One region of the Rubripirellula lacrimiformis genome, then DNA from elsewhere that is predicted to be linked to it. Evidence: riboswitches for the same ligand, from Rfam matches in the RefSeq annotation. Region 1 holds a riboswitch; the other holds the start of a gene.
What was found. A riboswitch is a leader RNA that binds a small molecule or an ion and turns the genes downstream of it on or off. The one in region 1 is predicted to bind cyclic di-GMP.
Positions count from the first base shown of each region.

Region 2: linked by a shared signal. The riboswitch ahead of K227x_RS25045 (Flp family type IVb pilin) and the one ahead of K227x_RS25755 (response regulator) in region 1 are both predicted to bind cyclic di-GMP.

Region 1 covers NZ_CP036525.1:7,390,348-7,394,833, reverse strand. The annotation lists gene K227x_RS25770 (methyl-accepting chemotaxis protein) at 1-304, opposite strand, end outside; gene K227x_RS25765 (chemotaxis protein CheW) at 301-879, opposite strand; gene K227x_RS25760 (hypothetical protein) at 918-1,250, opposite strand; gene K227x_RS25755 (response regulator) at 1,353-1,742, opposite strand; cyclic di-GMP riboswitch class I at 1,825-1,899, opposite strand; gene K227x_RS25750 (TonB-dependent receptor) at 2,717-4,204, shown strand; gene K227x_RS25745 (dienelactone hydrolase family protein) at 4,354-4,486, shown strand, end outside.
Region 2 covers NZ_CP036525.1:7,161,445-7,165,930, reverse strand. The annotation lists gene K227x_RS25050 (DNA gyrase subunit B) at 1-1,434, shown strand, start outside; cyclic di-GMP riboswitch class I at 2,420-2,521, shown strand; gene K227x_RS25045 (Flp family type IVb pilin) at 2,683-2,859, shown strand; gene K227x_RS25040 (A24 family peptidase) at 3,343-3,906, shown strand; gene cpaB (Flp pilus assembly protein CpaB) at 4,160-4,486, shown strand, end outside.

The DNA.
Region 1 (4,486 bases):
CTGCAACCCCTTCCCAGCGTGCGGCATCGCTGCCGATCCGGGTGGCCGCTTGGTCAAACTCCGCCAGCCCGACGACCAGGTTTCGCGACGCCTCATTGTCTGAAACAACGGCTTCCAAAACGGACAATCCCGTTCGGATCCGGGTCGCTGCGTACCACGAAATCGCCATCGTGGTTGCTGCGGAAATGGTGACCGCAGCGATGATGATTGGTGTGGATTCGGTTTGAAATGCAGCGACCAAGATCGTTGCTGCCACTGCGGTTGCGATGACGTGCGTCGCAAGAAGAAGAGTCCGGGTTTTCATCTTTCGATCCCCAAGTTCGGGCGAAATGAGTCTCTGTCGACGGAACTTAGAACGGGCTTCTTCGCATCGTTCCAGAAATCTTCCAGTGCAATCCGAACTTCGCGGTAGAGACTGTTCGGATCTAGAACCAGCACGATTTGATCCCGATACATCGCTGTCGCCACGATCGACGTCTGGCTTGCGGCGGTTGTCGGGCATTCGGAAGTGCCGAGTGTTTCTAGTGACACCAGCGACGCGGCCTCGGCGATTCGCAGGGCCCAAGAACCGAGTCCCGAACCGCACGGCAAAACCACTAGCTTTTCGTGGCCCGTGGTGTCGTCGTCTTCGTGATGTTCCAGCAGTGAATGAATCGAGACGACCGGAATGAACTCGCTTCGCAGATGGCAGATTCCGTCAAGCGATGATGGGCAACTTGGTACGCGGACCAGGTCGGGCATGATCGCAATCTCACGCACCGCTACCGCTGGTACGGAGAACCACGACGCACCGCTGCGAAAGACGCAGTGTTTGTCGTATGCCGATCCAACGTCCGACGACGCGTTCGGTAGGTTCGAAATGGTTTCGGTTGCTTGCATGGTTCAATTCGATCGGTGCCGTGTCAGCGGCGAAGGGATCAGCGGCTCGATTCGATCTGTTTGGCGAGCCGGATTTTGATAGCGCTTAGTCGTTCCAACGGATCGTTTTCGTCGACTGCGGGTTCGATCTCTGGAATGGGAAGCGATGGTGTCGGCGGTTCTTGGCTGGTGGCTGCGTCGATCGTTGGCAACGGATGATCGGTGGTTTGCTGTGGTTCGCGTGCTGGTGTCGTTTCGCTTGCGATTGCAGTGGTCTGTTGCTGATTCCTGGGGACGTCCGCACTGCAGTCGACGATCGTTTCAGCGATGGATTGAAGTCGTCGGCGTGTTCGATTCACAAAATCCGCCAGCTCCGTTTGCAGTCCATTCATGGGTTCGTTGCTGGTTGGGATGGGTGGCAACGGTGTCGGCATGAAATCTTCGCGCTCGTTGATGGGGGCAGCAGAGGTGGGGTCGAAAACCATGGACGCTTGTTAACAAGAATGCGATACGGGCCGACGATCAAGCAAAGTGCGAACGGTGGACAGCAGCGTTTCTTCGCAAACCGGCTTCGGTAGATAGGCGCCCAGTTCATTGCCCAACGTATCGAGGTGCTTTGCGTTTTCTTTGGTCAAGAAGATGATGGGCAGCGATTCCATTCGATTCTCCAGGGCCAGAATCTCTTCGCATGCGGCATAGCCATCGATTTCGGGCATCTGGATGTCCAAGATGACCAGATGCGGTCGCTCTCGCCTGGCCAGTTGAATGGCTTCGGCGCCGTCGCACGCCAAAATGACATCGAAACCAGCTTCGGCCAACGATCGATAGACGACCGCCCGAATGGTGCGGCTGTCATCCGCGACGAGGATGCGGGCTGGGTGCATGGGACTCTCCTGCAATTGGCCGCTGCGCATCCGAGCGGAGTGCGACGACGAACAGCTGATGGTTGATAGGGTGATAAGCTTCTTCGGTAGCCCGGCGATCTCGAAGAGATCCGTGGCTTTGCGTCCCAGCCTCGCGGTTGGTTTGCCGTTTTCGGAAGACCCGTTCAGAGTCCCAGGGGAGGGAGATTTGAATTGGCGCACCGATTCCCCGTGCAGGGTGCCGTGTGACTTGCATCCAAATGAAGGATGTGTCACATACGAAGGGGCGTCAAGGAAAAGGGCGAAATAAGTTGCCACTGCAAACCGGGCGGCAGCCTTCGGATCGACGATCCATCCCCGGCGGAGACTTGCGGTGGGACGACTGGAATTGCGAAGGCGGTGCTGCGAACGTTCAGTCCGCGGCAGGACGTTCCCCAAAATACACCTCAATGGACCAGCCAATTCTGGCGACCGGTTCCATGTCCTGGATCAACGAACCGTCGATCGACGCAACGACGTACTTCCCGATATCCATTGTCCGTGCGACTTTGAAATTTCAGTCGGCCGAAGTGCCGGCGGAGATCTCGTGTCGATGCCGAAGCGTTCGGCAATGGAATCGGACGAACGGTGCCGCTGGGCAAACTTCATCCACCCAATCAATGTTCGGTGGGGGCATCGAAGCGGACGGGAAATGTGTGGCGTGGGGGACGAGGCCACGAGTCCGTCCTGACAACGATCAAACCTGCGTCGTCGTGGAATTCGTCCAAATTCGTGACCGTCGGGTTGCCATCGTGCGATTCTGGCGAATCCCACTACGGCAGTTCCGGTGATTGCCTGCGGGCGTTTCTCGGGATGGTCGTTCCGGTTGTGCCGACAAGGGGATCTTGGTGGGCCGGGCGTCGATGGAATGCGTCAGATTTCGGCGTCCCCGAACTTCTACGTAACCCATACAAGTCTATTGAACTAATTCATGGGTAACACTGGGCAGAGTAGGCATGGGAATCGAACGACCAAATACAGAACGCAAGGCGCTCGCAGTCAACTTGGACGCGCGTCGTTACGGATCGTTTGCCGAAATCGGCGCGGGCCAAGAAGTGGTGCGTTGGTTCTTTCGAGTCGGTGCTGCTGCCGGGACGATCGCCAAAAGCATGTCGGCCTACGACATGTCGGTCAGCGATGCGATCTATGGCCAGTGCGATCGATACGTCTGCCGCCAACGACTGCAAGACATGTTGGACCGCGAACATGCGTTGAACTTGGAACGGTTGCGAGAGAGTCGTGGTGATACGACGGCGTTCTTTGCTTTTGCCGACACGGTATCAGCCCGCAACTTTCATGGCACCAACGATTGTCATGGATGGATGGGGATTCGATTCCAGGCGCACCCGCGGGACGAAGACAGCCAAATCATCATTCATGTTCGCATGTTGGATACCGAGAATGCGTTGCAGCAAGAGGCGCTTGGGATCGTCGGCGTCAACTTGCTATACGGTGCATTCTTCCTGAATCACGAACCCGATCAGTTGATCGAATCGCTGCTGGATAACCTCAGTACTCGCCGAATCGAGATCGATATGATCGAGTTTTCGGGGATCGCTTTCCGGCACGTCGACAATCGCGTGATGAGTTTGCGATTGGTCCAGCTAGGACTCAGCAGTGCTGCGATGTTCTCGGCCAATGGCGAAGTTTTGCAGCCGTCGGAAGTGTTGTACAAGAAGCCCATTTTGGTCGAACGAGGCAGCTTTCGTCCGCTGACCAACGTCAACTTGGACATGATCAAAGCCGCTCAGGAGAAGTTCCAGCAGGAAGCCGACGTCAACGCCGACGAAGTGGTGACATTGGCCGAGATCACGATGCGAAATCTTCGCGTCAATGGTGACATCGACCTGCGAGATTTTCTAGAACGTGTGGATGTCTTGGCCGCATCTGGATTGACGGTGCTGATATCCGACTACTTTGAATACTATCGTTTGGCCGCCTATCTGTCCCGGCACACGAAGAAGAAGATCGGGATCACCATGGGGGCTGCTAGCCTGATCGAACTGTTCGACGAAAAGTACTACACCAAGCTGGATGGTGGCATTCTGGAATCGTTTGGGCGCTTGTTCAAGAACGATTTGAAACTGTACATCTATCCGTTGCTGGATCGTGAAACCGGCGTTCTGAAGACGGTCGAGAATCTTGAAGTTGCACCGGAGCTGCGTAGTTTGTACCAGTACTTGGTCGACAAGGGAGAAATCGAACAGCTGGGGAATTACAGTCCCGAGTGCTTGGCGACATTCTCTCGCGAGGTGCTGCTGCAGATCCAGAAGGGTGATCCGGAATGGGTCAGTCACGTTCCCGCAGAAGTCGCTAACTTGATCCAACAACGCGGGTTCTTTGGTTGTCGTCGCAAGACCGAGTCGGCAATTGCTAGCCCTGCGGTTGCACCGGTCGGGATGCAAGCCAACCTGATATCGCCTAGCTTGAGCCACGCCAGATAGGCAATCGACGGGCCTTCGCCGCCTGGCCGATGGAGGGGGCTGCGGTGCTGGAGCAACACGAGGGGAATCGGGGTCGTTACAACAGTGATGCGGGCGGCGTTGTCTAGCCGGCCCGTTTCACTCGATGACCCGATTCAAAAGGCGTTGCGATGCGCATTCAGCCCGTTTTGCCGGTGGATATTGATACGCCATCCGGACCCATGCGGACTCATTTGTTTCGCCCCGATGCAGCAGGAGCGTTTCCGGGCGTGATCCTGTATTCCGAGATCTACCAGATGACGG
Region 2 (4,486 bases), 230 kb from region 1:
GACGGCATCATCAGCGGTGCTGTGGGCGAACAGATGGCCAAGTACATGGAAGAAAACCCTCGCGTTGCGTTGACGATCGTACGCAAGGGCATGTTGGCGGCCGAAGCGCGCGAAGCGGCACGCAAGGCAAAAGACCTGCTTCGGAAACGAAAGGACGCACTTTCCGGTGGCGGACTTCCGGGCAAACTTCGCGACTGTATCAGCAAGAACCCCGACGTCTGCGAACTGTACTTGGTGGAAGGTGATTCGGCCGGTGGATCGGCCGAAGGTGGCCGGATGCGCGAGTATCAGGCGATCTTGCCGCTTCGCGGTAAGATCATCAACGCCTACAAGAGCCGCGAAGCCAAGGTGTTAGAGAACACCGAAGTCCAGTCGATGATCCAAGCGATTGGCACCGGGATCGGCGCCGACCAAGATTTGACCAAACGGCGTTACAACAAGATCGTCATCATGACGGATGCCGACGTCGACGGCAGCCACATTCGGACGCTGTTGTTGTGTTTCTTCTATCGTCAGATGTACGAACTGGTCGCTCGCGGCCACGTCTACGTCGCTCAGCCCCCCTTGTTCCGCGTCCAGCAGGGCAAAAATCGGTATTACATCCAAACCGATGGCGAGATGAAGACTCAGTTGTTGGAACGAGGTTTGTCGGACACCGTGTTCGAAGCGGAGGATGGTCGCCGCGTCGAAGGCGAAAAAATGCGAGAGTTGTGTACTTCCTTGGCATCCATGGAAGACGCGGTCGTGGCCCTGGAACAACGCGGCATCAGCCTGCGGATCCACGCGATGCGTTACGACCCGGTCGCCGAAAAACTGCCGGCTCTGTTGCTGACCCACGGCAACGAAGAGCATTGGTTCATGACCCAAGACGCGGTCGAAGAATTCCTGAACCAACGTGGACTGACGTTGGAGATCGAAGAGGAAGAGGACGAAGTCATCGAAGTCGAGGGCGAAGCCAGCGAAACGCCAGCGGAACCGAAGATTGTGACGCCACCGGATAACCTGGCTCACTTGGCCGAACTGCACGAGGTTCGGACCATCAACAGTGGTCTGAAAGATCTGCAGGTGCTTGGGTTCAGTATCGATGACCTGATCCCGGCCGAGCGTACCGGTTCAACGACCGCTCGATTCGAACTGGTTCGCGGCGAAGACATCCGGCGTCCACTGGAAGACCTGCGAGGCCTATTGCCCGAAGTGCGTGCGGCCGGTGAAAAAGGTCTGCAAGTGACTCGCTTTAAAGGGCTGGGCGAAATGAACGCCGAAGAACTTCGCGAAACGACGCTGGATCCCGCCAACCGAACGCTGTTGAAGGTCAATCTGACCGATGCCGGTGCGGCTGACGAAATGTTCCGCTTGCTGATGGGCGACAAAGTCGAACCACGCCGCGAGTTCATCGAAACGCACGCATTGGACGTCCGCAACCTGGATGTCTAAAGGTGGACATCTAAACGTGGGTGCCTAGACGATCGGAGGCCGCGGTTGGATATCGCGGTCTCGATCATGTCGGGTGATATCGGTTGGCTCGATTGATTCGTCTGGAGAGGCATGCGGTTTGCCGCGAAGCAAACTCGCTTGGCGGTGTCCAATCGGCAACCGATGCAATCGATCGAGGCACCATCTGTGATGACGATGGCAAACCGATGTGCCGCTCTCTATGGTGAACCGAAGTTTCCCGGGTTCGTTCTAGGCGATTCTTGTAGGCGATTCCAGGGATAGGCCCGTCGTCGGCCCCGATCGCATTTTCGGTCGCAGGCCCCCCGCTACGCTTTGTCGATTGAGTGAGCCGTGATCGCGTGAGCGGCCGGGAATCCCCCCCCAAGCCCGTGGGCCTCGCGGCCAGCGGATCACCAATTGCCGTTGAAAGTTCGACTCAATCGACAAACCGTCTAGGAATACGACGAGTCCAACGGGCTGCCGGTTCCTAGCCGTTTGCTTGCCCGTCTGTTGCCGAGCCTTCCATCGTTACGCAATTCCATCGCTACGCACTTCGATCGCTACGCAATTCGATCGTTACGCGAGTCCGTCGGTGCGGGCGCACGCCTGTACTGATGCACGCCTTGGACCGGTACAGCCGATTATCCGGTTCATCTTGATGTCTGGATCGCAAACTTGACGCAATCGCGACGTTTTCTGTTTTTCCAGCCGTGGCCGATCGGGGCTGTGTCGGAACACCGGCCGAAGATAGGACGTTTGGGGGGATGGATCGGCGGCGATTCGCCATTGGGACTGTCCTGGCCGGCACAACCGTCACAGCCGCGCCCAATTCCTGATCGTTAAGGTTTCCGCGACCAGAGTTTTTTGACAGTCGCGTTTTGTGTCATAGGTTTCCTGTAGAAGTGAGCGGATCGGTGTTCGATCTGCTGCCGAAGGGAAGTCAATCACAAGTGGTGTTTGAGGGAACTTCGGTCAGCCTTGCTTTCCATGACAAAGGCAACCCGTTTGAGAAGGCGGGGCGCAAAGCTATCGGGTCCGTGGGTCTCACGAGCAATCGTGTCGACCTCAGGAATGCCGGGCTGCCAAGGGAATGGTCGTCACTATGTGGCGGCTGAAGCCAAGGCGTGTCGGACGAAAGTCGAAAGACGGGGCTGCCCCTAAACCGGTTGCGTTTGATTAATCGCATCCATTTAAGTCGTCGTCGCATATCGCAATTGTGATATGCCTCTCACTCGCGAGATTTTTGAGATGAAGAACTTCACCGAAAGCATTGTTAACTTCCTGAAAGAAGAAGATGGCCCGACTGCAGTCGAGTACGCCGTCATGTTGGCACTGATCGTCGTCGTTTGCTTGGCTTCGGTCGGTACTATCGGTACCAACGCCAACGCCAAGTTCGAAGCTGTCGGCACCGCGATCGGCAACTAGTTGCCGTTGGCTGACTTTCGAGCCAGCCCACCAAGATATCTCGTCGCGAAACGGTGCGGGTCTGTTTAGGGCTCGCACCGTCGCGCCGGGATGCTTTGCGTTCTGATCCGAACGAAGCTCTCGTTTGCACCGGTCAGAATTGGTTCAGAACATCAGACGCAATCGCGTCGTGGCCCGCAATCCACACCAAAGCGGGAGAAAAGATCGATGAATTATCCACTGCTACCTGCTGATGCAGCCGCCTACGCCTGGCAATTGTCCTGCTGTCTCGTGACGCTTTTGTTCGCGATGTTCAGTTGGATGATCGGTCCACGCTAAAGCTGATCCGATGGCATGCCCATCTGATCCAACCCAAACACCCACCGATTCACCGTCGACCATTGTTTTCATGGCACGTTGACTTGAACGCTTGCCAGCGAAAATGGCACTCACGACGGGCCTACCGCACGCACGGCCTCACACCAATTTCACGGGGATACAGAGATGACCACCTTAATGAACGGCATTGCCGAAAACTGGACCGTTTGGTTCGTCACCATCGTTCTGGTGGTTGCCGCTGTGATTGATGGCAAGATTTTGAAAGTTCCGAACTGGTTGACCTTCCCATTCATCATGATGGGCTGGGTTCACTGGACGCTGCAGGGCGGATTCGGCACCGACGGTTTGTTGTACAGCCTGTTGGGCACATTCGTCGGAATGATGTTGTTGCTAGTGCTGCGAAACGTTGGCGGCATGGGTGCCGGTGACGTGAAACTGCTGGCCGGCGTCGGTGCTTGGCTCGGTGCGGTGGTCACCTTGTACGCATTTGCCGCGACCGCAATCGTCGGTGGCATCATGGCCGCTGTGATGATCTGGCGATCAGGCGAATGGGAAAAGCACTTTGCGATGGCCCACAAGATCCTGCACGAATGGAAAACCGTTCGTAAGCCCAAGGCACTCGCCGCGATCGCTCGCGAGCGTAAGCCAACGATGTACCTGTTGCCGTACGGCATCCCGATGGCAATCGGATCGATTTTCTACTTTGCCATCGCTGGAATGCTGGTTTAGGCCACGGGAAAACGCTCGACACGGTCGTGGAACATTCCTCGATCGTGTTGTCAAGAACTAACGATTACGTGGGGTCGCGCGGTTGCGTAGACCCCACGGGTCGTATCAGTAGTGCCTCAGGGAACGCAACGGTTACAGGGAAAGGTCCTGCCGCACCGAACAACTACCTTAGCCGACCATTTCCGTCCCTCGTTTGAGGAACGTTTGCTGCGGCACTATCAACGGTCCGCAACTCAAAGACCACAAAGTTGTCATGCGAAAATCCCTTTACCTATTGATCGCTCTGGTTTGTGGAACCGTTGCTACGGTTCTGGCCAATCAGTGGCTTAAGGCACAAGCCAGCAGCGCGGGTGGCGGCAGCATGACCGAAATCTTCGTCGCGACGGCGGCCATCGACATTGGCGAAGCGATCACGGCCGAACGTGTTCGCTTGGAACAATGGCCATCTGACCGCATCCCGCAGGGATCCAGCGGCGACTTCGAAGTGCTGAAGGGCAAGTACGCCAAGCAGCGTTTCTATGTTGGCGAAGCGATCATGCCCGTCAAATTGATGGACGAAAACTGGACCACGGTTCCTAAG